Regions from separate parts of the Mesobacillus sp. QJM3NY_10 genome, predicted to be linked through region 2. Evidence: riboswitches for the same ligand, from Rfam matches in the RefSeq annotation. Region 2 holds a riboswitch; each other region holds the start of a gene.

Region 1 (6,027 bases), 1.7 Mb from region 2:
GACTTCTTTGATGTCCGTTGCGAATTGAGCATCCTGGTCTTTTGTATTGATGACGACGCGGTTGCGGTATTGGTCTGGCATTTTTTCCAGCTGAAGCGCATCAAGCAGGTCCATTTTTGCTGCTAGAGCAAAGTTTCCTGGTACAGCGGAAAGGTCGACGCTATCGACTGCTCGTGGAAGCTGTGCTGCTTCGATTGGCTTGAACTGAAGGTTTTTGACGTTATCATTAACATCCTTTTCAGAAACAGTCAGTGGGTCAGCATTAGGATCAAGCTTGATTAGTCCAGCATCTTCAAGGATCAGGAAGGCACGCGCTGCATTTGTTGGGTCATTTGGAATCGCAATGGCAGATCCGTCTGCGACTTCATCCAGTGAATCGAATTTATTAGAGTAAATTCCCATTGGCGCAGTTGGAACAACGATTACTTCTGAAAGTTCGAGTTTATGTTCTTTCGCGAAGTTTTCCATATAGACTTTGTGCTGGAACAGGTTAGCGTCAAGATCACCTTTGGACAAAGCCAGGTTCGGCTGGATGTAATCGCTGAACTCAACTACTTTCACTTCATAGCCTTTTTTCTCCAGAAGTGGCTTGATGGCTTTTGAGACCATATCGCTGTATGGACCGGATGTCGCGCCGAATGTCACTTGTTTTGCATCTGCCTTCGCATCTCCGCTGGATGCTGAGTCGCTGCCGCATGCAGCCAGCAGACCGATTGATAATAACAACACTAATGAGAATAATAATTTTTTCATATTAAAAGAACCCCCTATTATTTATCTTTTGTCTACTACTCTTGCAATTCTGTCCCCGCCAAATTGGATTAGCTGGACGAGGCAGATCAGGATAATGACTGTCGTAATCATGATCGTATTGTCGTATCTGTAATAACCGAAACGGATAGCCAGGTCGCCAACTCCCCCTCCGCCGACAATGCCGGCCATTGCCGAATAGGCAACAAGGCTGATGATCGTGATGGTAACACCCTGGACGATGCCAGGCTTAGCCTCTGGTATAAGTACATCTTTAATGATCATCCACGGAGTCGCGCCTGTCGCAACGGCAGCTTCAATGACTCCCTTATCGATTTCCCGAAAGCTTTGCTCTACGATTCTAGCAAAGAACGGAATCGCCGCGACCGATAATGAAACAGATGCGGCTGTCGGCCCGATGGTTGTACCTGCGATTAGATTCGCCAGTGGCAGCAGGGCGATCAACAAGATAATAAATGGCACCGAGCGAATCATATTGACGATGAAGCCTGCAATATTTTTAAAAGTTTGATTTTCAAGGAAAAGTCCTTTATCGGTGACAAAAAGCAGCACCCCAGTAGGCAGGCCTACGATAATGGCGACAAGGATGGAGATGCCGACCATATAGATTGTTTCAAAAAATGCTTTGTTCAACTCCGGCAGCATTGCAATCAGGTTATCAAGCAGCATCATCAATCACCTCCAGGTTTTTCGTCCTTGCCGCAATGTAGGCTATCGCCCGGTCGATCTCCACCTCGTCTCCTGAGACCTCCATGATGAAAATCCCCAATGGAATATCCTGAATATATTCGATCTTCCCGTGGAGGATATTGCCACGAACCTTAAAGGTCTGGAATACATCAGATATGACTCCCTGCTCGGCAATCTCCCCCTGAAAATAAATCTTGATCAGCTTTCCTTGACGCTCCTCAAGCAATCTTTCCGGCAGTTCGAATTGAAGGATTGAGTTGACGAAGTCCTTTGTGAGCAGTTGTTTCGGATTCGCGAAGACTTCGTATACATTCCCTTCTTCGATGATTTTTCCATCCTGCATAACAGCCATCCTGTCGCAAATCGTCTTAACGACTTCCATCTCATGGGTGATAAGGACAATCGTGATCCCCAATTCACTATTAATCTTTTTAAGTAGGGTTAGTATAGATTTTGTCGTGCTCGGATCCAGAGCGGAAGTAGCTTCATCACACAAGAGCACTGATGGATTATTCGCAAGTGCCCTGGCGATGCCGACACGCTGCTTCTGTCCGCCCGACAATTGTGCCGGATAGACATCCTTTTTATCAGAAAGGCCTACCATATCCAGAAGCTCAGTTACTCTCTCTTGAATTGTTGCTTTCGGAATTCCGGCCGCTTTCAAGGCAAATGCAATGTTCTCACTCACTGTCTTTGCGCTTACAAGATGGAAATGCTGAAAGATCATTCCGATTTTCAAGCGCGCTTTTCTAAGTTCACCCTTGCTCAAAGAAGTAAGCTCTACACCGTCAATATGTATCTCTCCGGATGTCGGTTTTTCAAGGAGGTTCAGGCATCGTATCAAAGAACTTTTCCCCGCCCCGCTGTATCCGACTATCCCGTAGATTTCTCCCTTCTTCACGGATAATGAAACATGGTCAACACCAGTAACTGACCCTTTTTTCGTTTCGTATATCTTGACCAGGTCTTTCACTTCAATCATCCTTCGCACCCCCGTTTTTTTAAAAATAAGGCTCTGTTTTAGCTCAATGTTGATATTTTACACCCTGTTGATTGTAGTGGAAGGCGCGAAGACTCCTGCGGGATGAGCAAGTCATGGGGAGACCCCGCAGGCGCTTAAGCGCCGAGGAGGCTCCCCGACTGTCCGCGGATAGCGAAGCGCCTGGAACGAAAATCAACAGCCCAGTTTAACAAAGCTAAAAATAAAAAAGCCCCTTTCATTCATAGAAAGAGGCATCGTAAACATCTATACGACTTATCTTCCAGAATGGATCATTCTGTAGGAAGTGGCACCTTTCCCAAAAAGGAGGTTGCCGGACGTCACAGGGCCTAATCCCTCAGTCTCTCTTGATAAGTTTCTTATTAAATTAATTCGATAATTGAAATATTAAGACTATCTGATTTATTTGTCAATAAAGTTTTTTCGGAGATTCTATAGTGATACCGCTTACATGATTGAGGGAGTAAGGAAATGTTTTTTTATTTAAGGCTCTTTTCTCAAACTTTGTTGCTATCGAGCACAAAATTGGCTTTAATCACCATATACCTTCATAAAGTTGTCGCTTCTCATGAGAAAAGAGCATGCAAACTTAATACCGACCTGCAAAATGGGTATACAATACGTTAAAATCGGCTTTAAGATTTTAACAACAAGCTTTACGAAAACATCCTTATTTTAAAAAAGAAAAACCCTTGTTTATGATAAAACAAGGGCGCCGTAAACAAGGGATCCTGCGATGACATAGGCAGGGTGGACTTTTAATTTTTCCATCAGGATGAAGCTGATTCCGCCAATCAGAATCGTCTGCATCATACCGACCCCCTCATAGGAAGAGAAAAAGAAATCATAGGTCATGACTCCTAAAAGGACGGCAATGACTGGGCGGACGACGATAGTGAGCCTTTTGACACGCGGGGAATCTTTGTATTTCATCAGTAATCCGAGCAAGCTGATCATTAGAATTAAGGATGGTGCCACCGTGGCAAATACTCCAACTATTGCACCTAGAATTCCGCCTTCTGCATATCCAATATAGCCGGCCATCTTGGTTGCAATCGGTCCTGGCAGGGCGTTCCCCATCGCCAGCACTTCACTGAATTCGTTGACTGACATCCATTCATAACGGTCAACAACTTCATTTTCGATTAACGGAATGGAGGCAGGTCCACCGCCATATCCTAAAATCCCCGGAATGAAAAAGGCCAAAAATATATGGAAGTAAATCATGGCTGCTCCCCTCCTCTTTGTTTATTTTCAGCAGGAGCAGAGTCTTTTTTCAGCAAGGCACTCAGCAGCAAAACAAAAATTAAGATAGCGGGATGCAGATTCAAGAATTGAAGCAGGATCAGACTGCCAATAAGCGCTACAGCTGTCCAGGCCCATCCAAGCTTTGATTTACCTGACTTCTTGATGAAATCCCATGTCAGGACAGCGAGCATGACTGCAACTACTGGAACAACAGCCTCCGCCATTCCTTTCACCCATGGCTCATCTTTGTATGAGTTCAGGCCGGTCAGCAGCACGATCATCAGGACGATCGCCGGGATCATCGTCGCTGCAAGAGCATTGATCATACCCAGGTATCCTCCTACACGATAGCCAATGTAGCCCGCCATTTTTGTGGCAATTGGTCCTGGCAGCGCATTTCCTAAGGCAAGGACATCCCCGAACTCATCAGAATCCATCCATTTATATTTTTCTACCACTTCCTTATGTACAAGCGGAATCGAAGACGGGCCGCCGCCATAGCCGAGGATTCCGACGCGAAAAAACGCTAAGAATAAATCTCTTTGTTTCAAAACTTCACCTTCTCTTCTGTTAATAGTGCCTAAAGCAGTCTCTTTCTATAAATCTTATTGCTTTTATTTTATTATAGACTCATATATTCGATCCTGCATGTCAAATTCAAGTTAATTTACCGACGGTGGCATCTATTATCGTAATTCTCTCTATGTAAATGTTCCTGTTCCCTTCGCGAGGCAATATATTGGCGAATTTGAAATTTTTTCGACCACTTTTTGAATTAATTCGACCACTTTTTCAATTAATTCGACCACATTCACGATTATTTCGACCAAGTCGCAATTCAGCAGCCATCCGAATAGCTCTTCGTATAAAAAAAGTACCACAGCCCTAAAGCCATGATACTCACAAATTATCTATTAAACTTAAAAATCGAAACAGAATCATTCAACTCATTCGTCAGCTTTCTCAAGTCAGTAACCTTTTTCGACAGGTTGCCGAATGCCGATAATTGTTCAGTGGTGGAAGCTGAGATTTCCTCGCTGCCTGCTGCTGTCTCCTCGACGACTGCACTGATGGATTCGACATTATGGAGGACCTTGGCTCCCAGTTCTTTTGAAGCCTCCATCCCTTTAACAAGTTGAGAAACTTTTTCCGAAATGCCGGTAACTTTCAACTCGATATTCCCAAATGCACTCATTGTTACATTCATTGACTCCATCTGCCAGTCCGCGATGGCACCACCTTTGTTCACTGCTTCTCCTATCTCATCAAGACCCTTTTTCAGCAAGTTAACCATATCAAAGATTTGCGTAGTGGCATTATTTGATTCTTCCGCCAGCTTTCTGACCTCTGCGGCGACAACCGCGAAACCTTTTCCAGCCTCGCCTGCCCTTGCTGCTTCGATGGCAGCATTTAAAGCGAGCAAATTCGTTTGAGCAGCGATTGCCGAAACGGATGCGGCCATATCTTCTATTTTTGCTGCATAGCCTACGAAATGGTCAGTTGCTGTCTGGATGGACTGTGAAGCCAATTTGTTTTCCGAAATTAAGGCTTTTTGTCCTTCGATTGCCTTTCTTCCTTCGCCAATTGCTTCAACAGCTTCCTTGCTGTAAGAGGACGATTCCTGGGTGTGGTCCAGGTTAAGCATAAATTCTTTATCCATATCATCAATTAGCTCAACTGATTGCTGTAAATCCTCTGAAACGGTTTGTGCTCCTGCAGAAAGCTCATCCGTTGATACTGCTACTTGATTGCAGATTTCCGTCAGCGCGATATTTTCCTGTTCAATTTCCGCTGCGAAATCCTCTACTTCCCTGCTCGCCATATTCACCTTTTGCAGCAAGGATGTCAATTGTGCCGCCATCAAATCAAATGACTCATTCAAGGTTCCCAGCTCGTCTTTGTGTTTATAAGGAACTTTTTCGATCATCAAGTTCCCTTTGGCGATTTCTTGTGCATTAATAGCAATCTGTTTCAATGGTTTGGTGATTGTACTCGTCAGCCTGATCCCAATTCCCCCAGCTACCACCACAAGCAGGATACTGCCTATAATCGCTGAGAATATAATGAATTGAATCTGATTTTTCAAGTCCTCTTGCAGAAAATCGTAATATTCATTGACCTGTATATTCAGCAGGTGAAGGTCATTCAGGACTCCTTCACTGCGCAGTGACTGGCGCTTCACTTCGGCACTATTTTTCTCATCAAGCGCTGTTTTGGCTTCACCCTCCAGGGCAGTGAACTTTTCAAAAGACTTGTCCAAAACTTTTTTGCTATCTTCCTGCTGAATCAAGCCTTTTGTCTCCGTAAAAACCTGAGAG
Region 2 (6,027 bases):
ACCCGTTCCAAGGATGACCGCACCGATGATGGTTGCTAAAAATAAATCATCCGTCACAGGTTCAAAGTGGTGTAAATAGGCAGTCGCACCGGATAAAATAATGACTCCATATAGAGTGCGAAGTGTAAATTTCAAGCCCATCCTCTTATACCCGATATAAAGGAAAGGTAGGTTGAACAAAATCAGGTAAATACTCATCGAGATGTTAGTCAGTTCGGCTGCGATAATCGAAAGTCCGATGACTCCACCGTCAAGGATTGCGTTAGGAACAAGGAACATATCAAGCCCGAATGCCGCGATAATGGCCCCGATTGTTATCGTCACAAGCTGTGTGACCTCTTTGATCACTCTTTTTTTCTTCGTTGCTGCCACTGAATATCCAACCCTTTTCTATTAAAAATAACTTCTGTGAATTAGTAATGTATGTACCATACTTATTGTATCAAACTTAATGTTCATCTGGTATTTTTACATTATATACATGATTAGTAAAAGCGATAATTGGGGTAATGAGAAGGGGAAGTTAATTGAAATGACGGAGGGGCTAATTTGGCTAATAATACTCAAGTTAAACATAAATCCAATAATCAGTCTGGTTCAAAAAACAAGAAGAATCATCAGACTGGTACCAATAAAAGAAAGTCATATATGAGAACCAATCCTAAGCCGCAGGAGATTGAGGAAAACAGATTGAAGCGGGTTGATGAAAATAACCCAAAGCATGATGGCAATAAGGGAAGCGGTAATGGAAAGCCATCCAATCCATCAAAAAAAGAAAAAGGTAATTCTCATTCCAATAGCGATAAAACCAAGTCATCTTCCCAACAGACCGACAATGGTAACTCATCTTACAATCAATCCAAGTATGGCGGTAATGACAAATCATCTTCCAACCAATCGAAAAATGGTAACGGTAATGACAAATCATCTCCCAACCAATCCAAAAACGGTAACGGGAATGACAAACCATCTTCCAATCAACCCAAAAACGGTAACGGGAAAAATCGCAAGAATGAAGGCGGTAAGAATTCAACCAATCAAAATCCTGATTCAGGCGCTAAAACTTCAGAAGACCACGAGGTAAAGCATAAGGAGCAATCCGGAAAGTTTGAGACAGCTTTTAACAGGATTCACAAAGCGCTGAAGGAAATGGTGAAGGGGACGGACAGCGATGCGTTTGTCGAACTGCTGTATTCCGGCTATAAAAACCATTCATTGGTGCGTAAATATAAAAGTGAGCTGCATCAGTTTGCGAAGCTTCGGAATGCGATTGTCCATGAGCGGGTGAATGCGGATTATTATATTGCTGAGCCGCATATTGAGGTGGTCGAACGGATTGAGGAGATATGCAAGGAGTTTGAGAAGCCGCAGACGGCATTGTCAATCGCAACAAGTCCGGTGTTCTACTATTACGAGGATGCCTATCTTAAAGATGTTCTAAAGGTCATCAATAAGTTTGATTTTACAAGATTTCCAGTCTATGACAAGGAAGATAAGTATGTTGCCTTGTTGACTTCAACAGAAATTATTCAGTGGATGGCGAAGCATTTTTCCGACAGTGTGGTCCATTTTGAGGATGTCCGTGTAAAAGAGTTGTTAACGAAAGGGAAAAATTACTTTGTGACCTTTGTTGATGAGGATGCGTCTCTGTATCATATTGAAGAATTGTTTGAACGCTACCATACAAGAGGCAAGAAACTGCAGGCAGTCATCATCACGGAGACGGGAGACCGCCACGGAAAGCCAATTGGAGTAATTACGCCATGGGACTTACTTGACAGTGATCCGGAAGATTGAGTTCCCGGTGTGTGAACTGTTATTGAAGAGAAGCCAAGAACCTGAAGATTGACATACAGGAACTTGAACAGTTTATTAACGAATAGTTCATTGACGATATCATGGCAAAATTGATATACTGCAGCTATTAAAAAACTATTTTCAAAACCGAAATAACTCTTATCCAGAGCGGCGGAGGGACAGGCCCTTTGAAGCCCGGCAACCTTCATGTTCAGAATGAAAAGGTGCTAAGTCCTGAAGATTGCAGACTGAAGATAAGAGAGGGCAATGTAGATAGAAACCTCTCCTGATGCGGAGAGGTTTTTTAATGTATTACGAATCCTAAAAGCAGGTGACAAAATGGCTAAGAATTTTGAAACAGAAGTACTTCATTCAATACATACTAAGCAAAGGGGAATTAAAAGCAAGGCGACACCGATTTATCAGACTTCTGCTTTTACATTTAATGATCTTGACGAGCTTGAGGGCTTCTATCAGGGAGAAGGAAGCTATTTGTATTCAAGGGTTGGGAACCCGAATACTGATGAACTCGGTCAATCCGTAGCGGCACTTGAGCACGCAGAAGATGGGGTAGCGGCTTCCTCTGGTTTGGCTGCCATTTTAGCGGGGGTCCTGGCAGTAGTGAAGAATGGCGATCATATCGTTGCAGCTGACGATGTATATGGCGGGAGTTTCCATATGCTGAAAGCTGAGCTTGAACGCTTTGGAGTGGAGACGACATTTGTATCGTTTTCTGACCTGGATAAAGTCGAACAGGCAATCAAACACAATACGAAGCTTCTTTACACGGAGTCCATTACGAATCCGCTCCTTCGTGTTGAAAAGTTAGATGAAGTCATTGAGTTGGCCAAAAAAAGAGATCTCACCGTTTTGGTTGACAATACATTCGCTACTCCGCTTCATGTCCGCCCGTTTTTACTCGGAGCCGACCTGGTCGTCCACAGTGCGACGAAATACATCGGCGGCCACAGTGATGTCACATCAGGTGTGGTCGTTGGAAAAAAGGAACTGATTGCAGAAGCGCGGGCTAGAATCGTGAATCTGGGTGCGAACCTTAGTCCATTTGAAGCGTGGCTGACTTGCAGAGGGTTGAAGACTTTGGCGTTAAGAATGAAGGCTCAATCGGAGAATGCAAGGTTACTGGCCGACAGTCTGAGTGAACATCAGAATGTCGCAAAGGTATATTACCCTTTTGCTGAAGGTGAAAAAGGCTTTGGTGCGATCGTGACGATTGAACTGGCAGAACACGTGGATACGGACCAGTTTTTCAAGTCACTTGGATGGATAAAAATCGTGCCAACACTTGCGGGAGTCGAAACGACAGTTTCACATCCGCTGAAAACCTCCCATCGAGCACTGCCGCCAGAGGCGCAGGCGGAGCTTGGCATTACTTATCGTTTAGTAAGGGTTTCAGTTGGAATCGAAAATGCCGATGACATTATCGAGCAATTTGAAGCTGCACTGGAAGCGGCAGGGGAATAATTTGGATGCTATAACTGAGCTCTCCTCCGTTTTGAAAAAGACTGTCTCCGTTTATAACAATGGCCAGTAATCGTTCGACATAATGTTTAGACATCCTATATGCGGGTATTTTTAAAAGGACAACTCGTCTAAAGGAGGCTTTTATTATGTTTGAACATGAAAAACATCTTGTTGGAGTATATGATAATGAGCAAGACGCAATCCAGGCTGTTGAGGACCTGAAAAGACAGGGATACGCAACCGATGATATTTCGGTTATCAGTAAGAACGAAGATGAGGTTCACGATGTTAACGAAGCTACCGGTACAAAGACTGAGGAAGGTCTTGCTGCAGGTGCGGCAACAGGCGGCGTATTAGGCGGCCTTACTGGATTATTGGCAGGCATCGGAGCACTAGCGATTCCTGGAATAGGACCAATCGTCGCTGCAGGCCCAATCGCTGCGACACTTACCGGCGCGGCAGTAGGCGCAGGTGCTGGCGGTTTAGCTGGAGCACTGATCGGAATGGGTATTCCGGAAGATGAAGCTGAACGCTACGAAGGCTATGTAAAAGAGGGCAAGATTCTAGTTGTTGTCGAGCGCGACGAAAACAGAGTTGGCCTGAATAATGATGCCACAACTGTTGATGCCTTAGATGGCACAAGGACTCGCAATCCAGTTGATGCACCGCTTACTTCGGACAACCCTGCCAACACTCGTTTTGATAACACACGCGACTTTTAATAACCATGTCATATAAAAAGGCTGCCAGTAAAATCTGGCAGCCTTTTGGCATTTTTAACGAGGATCCTATCAACGACATGAATATACAGCCGCAAAAGGCATTCACCTATACAGTGGAAAACATCTTGCATAGCTTAGTAATGAGGAGATTTTGTCCTTATTCTACTATAAAGGATGAGAGGCATGAATTTTAAAGGCAAGAAACAAAAGCAAGGATTCGGCGGCAGTCACTGCCCGCCAGACCCACAGCCAGTGGATTGTACAGCTCCTTCTTCATATACTGTGCTGGATTCGATGGCAAATCCATTGTATGTGGTAACGTTCTTGGGAGTGGTTCCTGTTACAGACGGGTATCGATGGGATTACCAAATTACCAATATCAATGCTCAGAATGCACTGAGCAACTGGGTGTTGGAACTTGAAGGATGTTTCAGTGATTTTGAATGTTTTGTAGGGGATATCTTTCCGGCTGATGAAATGAATATTCCTGTTCCAACGACACCTGGAGACTGTTTGTTCCCTTCTTCAAACCCAAATTTCCCTTGTCCAATCACTGACCCATGCACGACTGTAGTAGGGCTGAAATTTGATAATTTGAATCCGCAGGGCGAGCCAGAACTGGAACCAGGGACAACACAGAGATTTTCGTTCATAATCCCTGAAAATCTCCCAGCAGAAGTAGCGTGTTTTCAATTGAAGTTTGGAACCATGTCCCGCTGCGGAGAAATCTGTGCACCGGCATGTATTTGCGATAATCCGTGCATTTGCGAAGAAGATAATAATTTTACCTGCGATGTCATGTTCCCAGATTGCTTCACACTTGGAGGCACGGAGGAAGATGTGAGAGTCGCCTATTGTATTGGTGACGTCAGCGAATGTGTAGAGGATGGAACATGCGAGGTGCTGGAGACGATTAATGTCTGCAATACCAACTTGCAATGTTGTGTTCCTGTACAGCGCTGGAGGCAGGAATTTGACTTTCAGGTCATCTTCAATGTCCCGATGCTTCCATTGCTGGGTTCAGGTGCCTGTGTAGAGGAACCAGTTTTTGCGTGTTGCCAGGATGAGGGAACGGCGATTCAAAACTGCTTCACCTGTATAGGCGATACTTCTGTAGAGCCACCTTGTGTTGAACCAGATTGTGAAAATACTGAAGTTGTCGTTACGGGCTTGACTCCAATGGTAGATCGTTCTGGAACAATTATCGGTGTTACGATTGAATATTCCTTTGTCACCCCGCCATGTGCCAATGAAGTGATCGATGATTAAGAAGTGAATGTAAAAAGCTGGCTGCTTTATTTAATCTGCAGCCAGCTTCTTCTATTCTTCTTTCCTTGAATCCAATAAATCAATCCGGCTTGCATCCTTAAGGTTAAAAGCCGTTGAGATAAAATACAACAAAATGCCGCCAACTAAACCGAGACAAATGACAAAACCGATGGTCATCACCCAAAGATAGCCCATAATTCGCATTCCTCCCTTGATAAAACTATATGCACCGTATTCGTAATGTTTTCACGCAAAAAACAATAAAGTATAATTTCTTGAATTAATCTCATCCTATCAGTTGAGGAGGAGTGTATTGTGTTCAAGAAAATAATTTTAGCTCTATTATTAATCCTAATGGCAATCCCGACAGTTTCGTTTGCCCAACAGGTCCATACGGTTTCTCCGGGGGACTCCTTATGGAAAATTTCTGTTAGGTATCAGGTTGGCCTTTCAGAAATTATCGCCGCCAACCCTCAGTTCAAAAACCCTAACTTGATCTATCCTGGCCAGAGAGTCAATATCCCAACTTTAAGAGCGACAAAGAGTATTGAGAGCCAGGTAATCCAGCTGACAAATCAGGAGCGCGCTAAAAATGGACTGAAGCCACTTGCTGCTGACTGGCAGCTTTCTAGGGTAGCGAGATATAAGTCTGCAGATATGAGAGACAAGAATTACTTCTCACATACCAGTCCTACATACGGCAGTCCTTTCACGATGATGAAGAACTTCGGAATCAACTACCGAAGTGCAGCCGAAA
Region 3 (6,027 bases), 1.9 Mb from region 2:
GGCCTGTTCAAAAGAAGTAAGCAGTAAGTGGATGATTGATCCCAACCAATCCAAACAAAAGGCCATCTCCTCACCGGAGATGGCCTTCATCAATTTCCTTATTTAGCTGTCGGACCGCCTTTTTCTTCGATCACGGATGGTACGTTTGAGAACTTCTTAAAGTTTTCGCGGAACTTGCCTGCAAGTTCATTCGCTTTTGCGTAGTAGGCTTCTTTGTCGCTCCATGTCTTGACTGGCTGAAGGACGTCGTCAGGTACACCTGGTACGTGTGATGGGATATCCAAGCCGAAAATTTTGTCTTTGACAGTCTCGACGTTGTTCAGTTCGCCTTCAAGTGCTGCCTGGACCATTGCGCGAGTGTATGCAAGCTTCATGCGGCTTCCGGTGCCATACTCTCCGCCTGTCCATCCTGTGTTCACAAGGAATACCTTCGCGTTGTGTTCGTCGATTTTTTCACCGAGCATTTCCGCGTATCTTGTTGCTGCCAGCGGAAGGAAAGGTGAGCCGAAGCAAGTCGAGAACGTTGCTTGCGGTGAAGTGATGCCGCGCTCCGTACCTGCCAGCTTTGAAGTATATCCGCTCAAGAAATGGTACATTGCCTGTTCCTTTGTAAGCTTGGCGATTGGAGGCAGAACTCCGAAGGCATCGGCCGTAAGGAATACGATCGCGTTTGGATGTCCGGCAATGCTAGGGTCCACGATGTTTTCGATTGCCTGGATTGGATAAGCTGCACGTGTATTTTCAGTCAGGCTTCCGTCATCATAGTCCGCAATACGGGTTTCTTCATCGACAACGACATTTTCAAGTACAGAACCGAAACGGATTGCATCATAAATTTGCGGTTCTTTTTCCTTGGATAAGTTAATGCACTTAGCGTAGCATCCGCCCTCGATGTTGAAAACACCGTTAGCTGACCAGCCGTGCTCATCATCACCAATCAGGCGGCGATTGTTATCAGCTGATAAAGTTGTCTTTCCTGTTCCGGAAAGACCGAAGAACAATGCAACATCGCCCTCGCGTCCCACATTTGCGGAGCAGTGCATGGACAGGATGTCGTTTTCAGGCAGCAAATAGTTCATCACGGAGAATATCGATTTCTTCATTTCACCCGCATATTCTGTTCCGCCGATCAACACGACGCGCTGTTCAAAAGAAACAATGATGAATGTCTCGGAATTCGTTCCATCAACTTCAGGGTCCGCTTTGAAAGTTGGGGCAGAGATGACCGTAAATTCAGATTCATGACCAACAAGCTCTTCCTCAGTTGGTCGGATGAACAATTGGTGGGCGAAAAGGTTGTGCCACGCGTATTCATTGATTACCTGGATCGGAAGCTGGTATTTCTTATCAGCACCTGCAAATCCTTTGAATACAAAAACTTCCTCTTTTTCTTTAAGGAAATTCAATACCTTATTATATAGTTTTGTGAAAGATTCCTCGGAAATCGGCTGGTTGACGGAGCCCCAGTCAATTTTGTCCTTCACGGATTCTTCCTCGACAATGAATTTATCTTTAGGTGAACGGCCAGTATACTTACCAGTGGTTGCTCTTACAGCACCAGTGGAAGTCAGGAGCCCTTCGTTTCGGTTAAGGATTTTTTCAACAAGCTGGGGAACTGATAACTGTACCTTTACATTGCTTCCTTTTAATAATGCTGAAAGTTCATTTGATATTCCTACAACATTCATCGGAGAATACCTTCCTTTTTTATAGATTCAAAATTAAATATTAACCTCGAGAAATGTCCAGCGCCAGCGCCTAGCCCCTCGAGTCGCTTCGGTCCGCCCAATGAAGTCAAAGAACGACTTCACCGGTCGGCCCTCCAGCGCTTGTCGGGACTGAACAAGGCGCTTTTGCATTTCTTGAAAGTTTAATATTTTGTAAGTGTTTACATCTCGGTATTAGTATAACACATTGGTTTAATTAATCTATACTAATGACTCGAAAAATTACCTTGTACCTAACTTGCGTTATATAATTCTTTCTTTATATAGTCAAGCAAAAAGAAGCGATGTGAGGCCATTTCATTATACAAAAAAACTTTCAACAACAATCGACAATTTTACCGAGAAAATCATTGACATGCAATTGTAGTTTCGTTATGATTTGGTCTTGAACGGATACTCTCTTATCCCGAGCTGGTGGAGGGACAGGCCCAATGAAACCCAGCAACCTGCAGACGTGAAAAAACAGCTTTTGGAATGCTGCTATTTCCGGGCAAAGGTGCTAACCTGACGCAAGGGAACTGCCCTTGAACGATAAGAGCGAAAGGCGCGGATTTAAGCATAAACCTTTCCTCGAAATTGGAGAGGTTTTTTATATTGCTTTTCTCTGTCCAATTGCATGAAAATGCAACCGGACTGCCTTCTTTGGTGTCATTGCTCCCGTGGGTGAAAATTAGGAAAAAAAGAAATTCACCATGAATCAAAAACAAATTTTTCTAATAAAAACTCAGCGTTTATTTCATACTACATAGGGAATGAGTACCGTATCAACCGAGGTCTGTATTGGGACAGCCTCGATCAATTTTTATAAATGAGGGAGGAACTCAGATGTCAAACAAACGCCGTTTGTTCACTTCTGAATCAGTAACAGAAGGCCATCCGGATAAAATTTGCGATCAGATTTCTGACGCGATTTTGGATGCGATCCTTGCAAAAGATGCTAACGCACGTGTTGCTGCTGAAACATCAGTTACGACAGGCCTTGTACTAGTTGCAGGCGAAATCACTACATCTACATACGTAGATATTCCGAAAATCGTTCGTGAAACAATCAAGGAAATTGGCTACACTCGCGCTAAGTACGGTTTCGACTCTGAAACTTGTGCAGTTTTGACTTCAATCGACGAGCAGTCTGCTGACATCGCAATGGGTGTTGACCAGGCTCTTGAAGCGCGTGAAGGCCAAATGTCAGATGAGGAAATCGAAGCAATCGGAGCGGGAGACCAGGGCTTGATGTTCGGTTTTGCCTGCAACGAAACGAAGGAGCTTATGCCTCTCCCGATTTCATTGGCACACAAGATTTCACGCCGCCTGACTGAAGTGCGCAAGGAAGAGATCCTTCCATACCTTCGTCCTGACGGAAAAACTCAAGTAACAGTTGAATACGATGAGAACGACAAGCCTGTCCGTATCGATACAATCGTTATTTCAACTCAGCACCACCCGGAAGTTTCGCTCGAGCAAATCCAGCGCAATCTTAAAGAACATGTCATCAATCCTGTTGTACCAGCAGAATTGATCGACGAGAACACAAAATACTTCATCAACCCAACTGGCCGTTTCGTCATCGGCGGACCACAGGGTGATGCAGGTCTTACTGGCCGCAAGATCATCGTTGATACTTACGGCGGATATGCTCGCCACGGCGGCGGTGCATTCTCTGGTAAGGATCCTACAAAAGTTGACCGCTCAGCTGCATACGCTGCACGTTACGTTGCGAAGAACATCGTAGCTGCTGGCCTTGCTGAAAAAGTTGAAGTTCAGCTTGCTTACGCAATCGGCGTTGCTCGTCCGGTATCGATTTCCATCGATACATTTGGCACAGGCAAAGTGAGCGAAGATGTCTTGATCGACGTTGTTGAAAACAACTTCGACCTTCGCCCGGCTGGTATCATCAACATGCTTGACCTGCGCAAGCCAATCTACAAGCAGACAGCTGCTTATGGACACTTCGGCCGTTCAGACGTTGACCTTCCATGGGAGCGTACAGACAAGGCTGAGGTACTTCGCACTCAAGCTCAAGGAAAATAAAATCACAAAGGGAGTTGCATAGAAATATGTAACTCCCTTTATTATTTGCCGTCTAATCCAGGGAAGACGCAAAAATCCCTAAGGTTTGCGAATGGTCCAAAAGGTGTAAAATAGAGTATTACCTTAAATTTCCCACAGATTATACTGCAAAAACTTTGCGTTTAATGATAGTATTAGATGGTATGTTTTTAGGAAGTAAAATCATTGGAAAATAACAATAAATTTTTATCTGAAATGGAGAAGGTGAAGTACATAATGTGTGGCTTTATCGGTTGTGTACATGAAAATGCACAGGAATTCAGCAGCGATGACAAGCAGCTGTTTAAAAATATGAATGACATCATTACCCACCGTGGTCCCGATGATGATGGGTATTTCTATGATGAGCATATCCAGTTCGGCTTCCGCCGTCTGAGCATCATCGACCTTGAGGCTGGCCATCAGCCATTGACGTATGAAAATGAGCGCTACTGGATCATTTTCAACGGAGAAATCTACAACTATCTTGAGCTTCGTGAAGAGTTGATTGAAGAAGGGCTGACCTTCGAAACTCATTCGGACACTGAAGTCATCATTGCCCTATACAGCCACTATAAAGAGCAGGCTGTTGACAAGCTTCGCGGGATGTTCGGGTTTGTCATCTGGGATAAACAGGAGCAGATTCTTTACGGAGCGCGTGACCATTTCGGCATCAAGCCATTTTTCTACTTTGAAGATGAGAACCGTACATTCTTCGGGTCTGAAAAGAAGAGCATTTTGCTTGCGCTTGAGAATGATGTCCTCGATTACAAGGCATTACAGCACTATTTGACTTATCAATTTGTGCCAGAACCTAATACAATGTCCGAAGGCATTTACAAGCTTGAGCCAGGGCATTATTTTACAAAGAAAATCGGTTCGCCGATGGAAATCAAGCGTTACTGGAAAGCGAGCTTCTCGCCGATCCATAAATCTGAGGATGAATTCACGAAGGAGATCAGGGATGTCCTGTTCGAATCGGTGAAAATCCACATGCGCAGTGATGTACCAGTTGGTTCTTTCCTTTCTGGCGGAATTGATTCTTCGATCATCGCATCGATTGCGAAGCAGTATCATCCTTCAATCAAGACATTCTCTGTTGGGTTTGAACAAAATGGCTTCAGCGAGATTGATGTCGCGAAGGAAACGGCTGATAAACTCGGAGTTGAAAACATCAGCTATGTGATCAGTCCGCAGGAATATATGGATGAACTTCCGAAAATCATGTGGCATATGGATGACCCGCTTGCTGACCCGGCTGCTATACCTTTGTATTTCGTTGCCCGTGAAGCAAGGAAGCATGTAACGGTTGTGCTTTCCGGTGAAGGTGCGGATGAATTGTTCGGAGGCTATAACATTTACCGTGAGCCGCAGGACCTTGAAATGTTCAACAAGATTCCCCAGGTAGGGAAGTCGATGCTGAAGGGCATTTCGAAAATGATGCCAGAGGGCATGAAGGGCAAGAGCTTCATCGAACGCGGCGTGACGCCAATGGAAGAGCGTTACATTGGAAACGCGAAGATGTTCACTGAAAAAGAGAAGAGCGAGCTGCTCCACGTTTATAATGGACAGTACGATTACAGGGATATCACAAAGCCTCTTTATCGTGAGAGCAGAGGCTATGATCCGGTTGATACAATGCAATATATTGATATCCACACTTGGATGCGCGGGGACATTTTATTGAAGGCTGATAAAATGACGATGGCTCATTCTTTGGAGCTTCGCGTACCATTCCTTGATAAGATTGTTTTCGAAACAGCTTCAAAGATTCCTACAAGCTTGAAAACAGCTAACAACACAACCAAGTACATTTTGCGTAAAGCGGCTGAAGGCGTTGTACCTGATCACGTTCTTACACGCAAAAAGCTTGGCTTCCCGGTGCCAATCAGACACTGGCTGAAGAATGAAATGAATGACTGGGCAAAGAACATCATCAAGGAAAGCAACACAGAGCATCTTATCAATAAGTCTTACTTATTGAAGCTATTAGATGACCACTGCCAGAACAAGGCCGACAACAGCCGCAAAATCTGGACAGTGCTGATGTTCATGATGTGGCATGATGTTTATGTCGAAAAAAAATACTCCTTCCAGAAGGAGTATGAGGCTCAGAAAGTTTTACAATCTTAAAAATCAGGGAAGGTAGGTAACTGCTTGCCTTCCCATCTGCACCCAGGCTTCCACGAAGTCTTTCATGGGTGCTTTTTTATTTTTCTCACCTGTTAACGGGTCGTTGAAATAAACGGAATTT
Region 4 (6,027 bases), 690 kb from region 2:
CTTGCATTCTTGACGGCAAACTCAATGATTTCTTCTCTAAGGTGGACGGGAAGGAGGGAAAACATTTTCCCCACGCCTTCCCTTATGGAAATGGTGCGATCAAGCACCGCTTCCTTTATTTCATCCCATCCTTCAGGGCCAAATTCATTCATGATCGCTATGATATTGTCCTTTTCGGTTACTGTTCCATCGAAGTCACAAAAAATCACTGGCTGGCTCATTTCGCTACCGCCTCGGCTGAACCCCAAAGACCTAAAGCAATTTTTAACTCTTCATGCTCATGTGCGCCCTCTTCAAGCGTTTTTCCTTGAAGAACTGTTTCAATTGCCTGCCTGAATGCCTTGCCGCCCCCTTGTGCTCCACCAGGATGTCCATGTACGCCTCCACCCGCATTAATGATTGAATCTATTCCGAAATCTTTTACAAGCAAAGGGACCATTCCTGGATGGATACCTGCTGATGGAACCGGGAATGTCCTTTTGAATTGATCCTCAGCAGTCAGTGCCTCGGCTATTGAGATCGCCTGCTGCTTTTCGAGAGCCACACTTCCATAAGGTGACGGGAACAGTGAGAAGTCTGCTCCGGCATAACGGAGTAATTTTCCCAGAAGCAAGGAATGTGAAAAACCATATTCATCAGCTGAAGTGAACGCACCACTTACAGCCGGGTGAGCCATGATCGGAATACCGATTTCGTCATCTTCCCTAAGTTCCTGCAAGACATCCAAACCGTAGGCGAACACATTGAACAACAGGGCGTCGGCTCCAAGCTCAGCCGCTCTTCTCGCTTTATCCCTAAGCTGTGTGGTTCTTCCTGTCAGGTTGGCAGCATATAAGGTTCTGTGTCCAGTAGATTCATAGACTTCATCGAGAACCTGTTTCCCAAGAGTGATTCTCTTTTCAAAAGGAGTAAGTTCATTTTCAAACAGGATTTCATCATCCTTGATCAGATCAACTCCTCCAAGGCTCTGTTCTTTTAGCTGCTTTAACAGAAACTCCATATCCCGTCCAATGACACCTTTGAAGATGCTCATAAGCAATGGCCGGTCATAGACGCCAAGCTTTCCCCTGATTCCTTCAATGCCAAAGCGCGGACCTGGGAATTCTTTCTTTAATTCTTCTCCGAATTCAAGGTCTATCAGCTTTACCTTGCCATCAAGCGATAGTTTTCCAAATAAAGTTGTGAGAATTGCTGGCAGGTCCGGTGAGAAATTGATGGCAGGATAAGCGATTTTAATTGTTGCCACTGTTTCTGAATTGCTGTCCAGGCCCGAACCTTCTACAGAAACAACTCTTCCCTTATGTTTTTTTAATTGTTTTTGGTCCAATTCAGGCAAATCTGTCCAGGATCCCACTGTCAAACCAAGCGCGATCCCCTCTGCTTTTTTCTCCGGGTTATGTTTAGCATCATGGACTATATATGTCGCTGTAATTTCGCTCATGAAGATCAATCCCTTTCCAAACGAGTTGTTTTAAAGACATTAAAAAAACCTCTTCACAAAGAAGAGGTTAGAAAATACACTAAACTCTTCTCATCTTTCAGCTTTCGCTGCAAGAATTAGCACCGTGCCCAGCATAAAATGCTGGATCGGTTGCCGGGCTTCATCGGGCTCGTCCCTCCGCCTGCTCTTGATAAGAAAATAATTTAATCAAGTTATTTAATTGGTTAAAGTAAATTTATTAATTAGGATTATGTCAGGTTCATAAATCAATGTCAACTATTTTTTGAAAATTTCCAAGCTTTCAATTCTGCTGACTGCTTCTTGCAATCTCTCCTCGGAGCTCAGCAAGCCAACCCTCACAAAGCCCGCTCCATGTTCTCCAAACCCTACACCTGGCGCAACTGCTATATGTGCCTTTTCGAGCAAAAAATCCGCAAATTCAACCGAAGTGAAGTGTTCCGGAACCTTAAGCCAGGCAAAAAACGAGCCTTTTGGAGCAGTGACGTGCCAGCCAATATTTTTCAGACCGTCAATAAGGACATTTCTTCTTGATTCGTATAAATCATTTAAGTCAGCAACACATTCCTGGGGCCCTAGCAAAGCTTCTGCTGCAGCTTCCTGGACAGCACCAAACAGACTGACATACATATGGTCCTGAAGCAAGTTGATCGCCGCAATCACGCTCTTATTCCCCGCTGCAAAGCCCACACGCCATCCAGCCATATTATATGTTTTCGAGAGCGTATAAATTTCGATCCCTACGTCTTTGGCACCCTCTGACTGTAAAAAGCTTTGTGGTCTCTTCCCGTCAAAGCCAATCGCTCCATACGCGAAATCGTGGACAACACAAATTTCATTTTTTCGTGCCAGCTCGATTGTCTGATCAAAAAATTCCTGATGTGCCACTGCGCCAGTAGGATTATTGGGGTAGTTGAGAAACATCAGTTTTGCTTGATCCAAATCCTCTGCACTTAATTCAGCATAATCAGGCAGAAAGTCATTCTCTTCTCTTAGTGGCATTGTCACCATCTTAGCCTTTGCAAGTTCGACTCCAGATAAATAGTCAGGGTAGCCTGGGTCAGGAACGAGAATGGTGTCCCCAGGATTCAGCAGGCATTGAGGAATTTCAACCAGGCCAGCCTTGCCACCGAATAGTATGGCAATTTCTTCTTCTGGATCAAGATCGACTCCATACTCCCTTTTATAGAATGCTGCTGCGGCTTCCTTCAACGAGGGCAATCCCCTGAACGGTGGATACTTATGATTAGCTGGATTTTCTCCAGCTTGCTTTAACTTTTCAACGATGTGCTGTGGTGTCGGTTGGTCAGGGTTTCCCTGTCCAAGATTTATAACATCTGCCCCTTTTTCAGTATATGCGCCCACTTTTTGCACGAGTGAAGCAAAAAACTGCTTGGGCAGGCTTTTCAATACATCTGATTGTGCGAATTCCATTTTCTCACCTGCTTAGGAAATATATTAGTATTTAAAAATTTTAATTTGAAATTCTAGTCACAAATGATATAACGTAAATAGTAACTTGTAAAGATATAATTTTCAGAAAGTATGGCGGTGATTTAAGATGAAATATAAAATAGCATGCCTGCAAATGGACATTGCCTTTGGGAATCCTGAGCAAAATTACAAAAAAGCCTCCGAACTGATCGACCAGGCAAATGCTCAAAAACCTGATATCCTTGTCCTTCCCGAGCTCTGGACTACCGGATATGATCTCGATCATTTAAAAGACACTGCAGAAGAAGAAGCACAAGAAGCCAAAGGATTTTTCAAGGGTGCAGCTGAGAAATACAATTCCCATTTTATTGGCGGTTCTGTTGCCAATAAAACAGAAGCTGGCATTGAAAATACACTGCTTGTATTCGACAAAAATGGTGAGCAGGCAGGAATATACAGCAAGCTCCACTTGTTCAAGCTCATGGATGAGCATCTGTATCTGGCTGCCGGAAAGGAAAAAGGATTATTTTCTTTAGATGGCCACAAATTTGCCGGGCTGATTTGCTATGATATCCGGTTCCCGGAATGGGTCCGTGCCCATGCACTCCATGGAGTCGAAGCGATGTTTGTTGTTGCTGAATGGCCAATCCAGCGTTTAGAACACTGGCGAGCATTGCTCATCGCCCGTGCGATTGAGAACCAATGCTTTGTTATAGCCTGCAACCGGGCTGGTTCAGACCCTAACAATAAATTCGCTGGCCATTCCATGGTCATTGGCCCATGGGGTGACGTGATTGCAGAAGGTGGAGAAGGTGAGGAAATCCTCCTAGCAGAAATCGACCTTGATGAGGTTAAGGAAGCAAGAGGCAAGATTCCCATCTTCGCCGACCGCCGGCCAGAATTATATTGATTTCTATTTACAGGAAAACCGCCTGAAACAATGTCTCAGGCGGTTTTGACTTGCAATCATTCTGGTTTTGCCCACATCTCTTCGGGGTTCAATTCATAAATCGCATTTTCACGATACATGTAATGATTGATAATGAATTCCCTTCTGATTGTCGCATAATCCTCATGGAACTTTGTTATATATTCGTTCAGTTCCTTTTCTGGATATTTTTTTCCGGCTTTCAACCCACGGACCATATACTCAAATACCATCAGCTTCTTCTTCCGTTGTGCCGGGATGTTCTTTAATTTACCGTCTTTTGTAAAGAAATTCTCGATAACCTTTTGTCTTTCGATATTCTGTTGTATCATTGCTTCCACCTCCCCTTCCTTTTTCTCGATCAACTTGCCAAGTGTTTTCGCCTGTTGCTTGATTAATGACTCATTTAAGTGAAAATATATTGTGTTCTTGTCCCTGCGCTCGAAGATTACATTGATATCCCGTAATTTTTTGATATGATGTGTGATTGTCGGCGGGGTAAGGCCAAGCTTTCCGGCAATTGCCTGGCCATGAAGCGGCCCGTTTGCTAGCAAAGCCACTATTCTTAACCTTGTTGGGTCCCCCATTGCTTTATGAAAAGCAACAATTTTATCCAGCTGCATTAAACCACTCCAATCAATTCGACATTTATCTAATTAGTTATATATCTAATATAATACATTCTTCCTTATTTTAAAAGGGGAATTTTTTTAAAAATTACTCAATCAGGTTTTAGAGACTGTTTCCAACATAGCTTTAAGAAAAAAAAACGCCTGATTGAATTTAATCAGACATTTCCTTGGTTATTGGCAAATAAATATGGAAGATTGTTCCGTCCCCGACTTTGCTCTCTATTTCGATTGTGCCACCATGTTCTTCAATGATTTTGAAGCTAACCATCAACCCGAGGCCTGTTCCTCTTTCCTTGGTTGTGTAAAAAGGTTCTCCAAGCCTTTTGATCTTTTCAGCAGGAATACCTTCTCCTTCATCCTGGATGCATATATGTATCCTGTTCCCTGGTGCCTGGCTGACCATCACACTGACTAATCCGCCTTTAGGCATCACTTCTATCGCGTTTTTTATCATATTAATAAAGACTTTCTTTAATTGATTAGGTTCACATAGGAGTTCTGGCAAGTCATCGTCATATAAAGTTTTAATCTGCACATCATGTAGCACAGCCTGCGCAGTAAGAAGGGCCGCCGTCTCATTCATTATTTTTGAAATATCGGTATTCTCATATTTTATTGACTGAGGCTTAGCCAAAATCAGGAACTCGTTGATGATCGAGTCGATTCTTTGGAGTTCAGTCTTGATTACCTGGAAATATAACGAATACGCATCACCTGTACTATTTTCGAGCAGCTGGATGAACCCTTTTAGCGCAGTCATTGGATTGCGGATTTCATGGGCAATACCCGCTGCCAGCTCCCCCAGCATATTAAGCGTATCTGATTTATGGAGCTGGGCTTCCATCTCTATTTTTTCAGTGATATTCCTGAAAACAATAAGATTCAAGCTGTCTACCAATTGGTGTTTGACAGTGTACTCAAAGTGCTTCATCCTGCCTTCTTCATACGGAATGGTAATTCTTCCATCCAGCCTGCCTTTTCGAAGCAGTGCTTGCAACTTTTCATCGATTAATTCTTCTGAAAGCCCAAGATTCATGAAAAGCTTCCGAAAGTTTTTCTCCTCCATGTCTTCCGGCTTCAATTCCAGTTTTGCCATTCCAGAGGGGTTGATTTCATAGTGTTTGCAATTTTCATCCCAAAGAATCATTCCCTCAATCGATCCCTCAAATATTCTCCTGAATCTCTCTTCACTTTTCCGGAGCTCTTGTTCCATACGGTAACGTTCACTTGTGTCACGAACAATAGTCATATGATAGCCGTCGCCCGCATTGAGCTTAACAGTAAACTCGAGCAGCCTTTTCTCTCCATTTGGCAGCAGAAAAAACGTTTCTTCGCGCAGCGCACCTGTTTCATTGATAATTTGTTTCATCTCACTATATTTCTCATCTTTTTGATAAATGAAGTCCGAAATTTTATACTTTACCATCTCTTCATGAGTGAGCCCGAAAATCTTGCAGGTTGCTTCGTTAGCAGCAATGATTTGTCCGCACTTCCCCCAAAACACAATCCCATCCAATGTTTCGAGGAATAAGTTTTTTAACAAACCCTCGTCTTCAATGAATCTTTCATCAAAA

What was found. A riboswitch is a leader RNA that binds a small molecule or an ion and turns the genes downstream of it on or off. The one in region 2 is predicted to bind S-adenosylmethionine.
Region 1: another riboswitch for S-adenosylmethionine. It lies ahead of AC0VX7_RS20135 (methionine ABC transporter ATP-binding protein); the one in region 2 lies ahead of AC0VX7_RS04325 (trans-sulfuration enzyme family protein).
Region 3: another riboswitch for S-adenosylmethionine. It lies ahead of metK (methionine adenosyltransferase); the one in region 2 lies ahead of AC0VX7_RS04325 (trans-sulfuration enzyme family protein).
Region 4: another riboswitch for S-adenosylmethionine. It lies ahead of mtnW (2,3-diketo-5-methylthiopentyl-1-phosphate enolase); the one in region 2 lies ahead of AC0VX7_RS04325 (trans-sulfuration enzyme family protein).

What each region holds. Positions count from the first base shown of each region.
Region 1 covers NZ_CM149675.1:3,983,801-3,989,827, forward strand. The annotation lists gene AC0VX7_RS20125 (MetQ/NlpA family ABC transporter substrate-binding protein) at 1-753, opposite strand, end outside; gene AC0VX7_RS20130 (methionine ABC transporter permease) at 775-1,440, opposite strand; gene AC0VX7_RS20135 (methionine ABC transporter ATP-binding protein) at 1,430-2,443, opposite strand; SAM riboswitch class I at 2,714-2,818, opposite strand; gene AC0VX7_RS20140 (chromate transporter) at 3,158-3,688, opposite strand; gene AC0VX7_RS20145 (chromate transporter) at 3,685-4,260, opposite strand; gene AC0VX7_RS20150 (methyl-accepting chemotaxis protein) at 4,617-6,027, opposite strand, start outside.
Region 2 covers NZ_CM149675.1:858,552-864,578, forward strand. The annotation lists gene AC0VX7_RS04315 (YitT family protein) at 1-372, opposite strand, end outside; gene AC0VX7_RS04320 (CBS domain-containing protein) at 550-1,797, shown strand; SAM riboswitch class I at 1,954-2,058, shown strand; gene AC0VX7_RS04325 (trans-sulfuration enzyme family protein) at 2,137-3,279, shown strand; gene AC0VX7_RS04330 (YflT domain-containing protein) at 3,426-4,001, shown strand; gene AC0VX7_RS04335 (hypothetical protein) at 4,185-5,270, shown strand; gene AC0VX7_RS04340 (hypothetical protein) at 5,322-5,465, opposite strand; gene safA (SafA/ExsA family spore coat assembly protein) at 5,625-6,027, shown strand, end outside.
Region 3 covers NZ_CM149675.1:3,758,840-3,764,866, reverse strand. The annotation lists gene pckA (phosphoenolpyruvate carboxykinase (ATP)) at 99-1,688, opposite strand; SAM riboswitch class I at 2,126-2,265, shown strand; gene metK (methionine adenosyltransferase) at 2,553-3,755, shown strand; gene asnB (asparagine synthase (glutamine-hydrolyzing)) at 4,011-5,906, shown strand; gene AC0VX7_RS18905 (C39 family peptidase) at 5,910-6,027, opposite strand, start outside.
Region 4 covers NZ_CM149675.1:1,549,113-1,555,139, reverse strand. The annotation lists gene AC0VX7_RS07695 (2-hydroxy-3-keto-5-methylthiopentenyl-1-phosphate phosphatase) at 1-221, opposite strand, end outside; gene mtnW (2,3-diketo-5-methylthiopentyl-1-phosphate enolase) at 218-1,441, opposite strand; SAM riboswitch class I at 1,529-1,638, opposite strand; gene AC0VX7_RS07685 (aminotransferase class I/II-fold pyridoxal phosphate-dependent enzyme) at 1,718-2,893, opposite strand; gene AC0VX7_RS07680 (carbon-nitrogen family hydrolase) at 3,021-3,803, shown strand; gene AC0VX7_RS07675 (DUF2087 domain-containing protein) at 3,860-4,444, opposite strand; gene AC0VX7_RS07670 (PAS domain-containing sensor histidine kinase) at 4,605-6,027, opposite strand, start outside.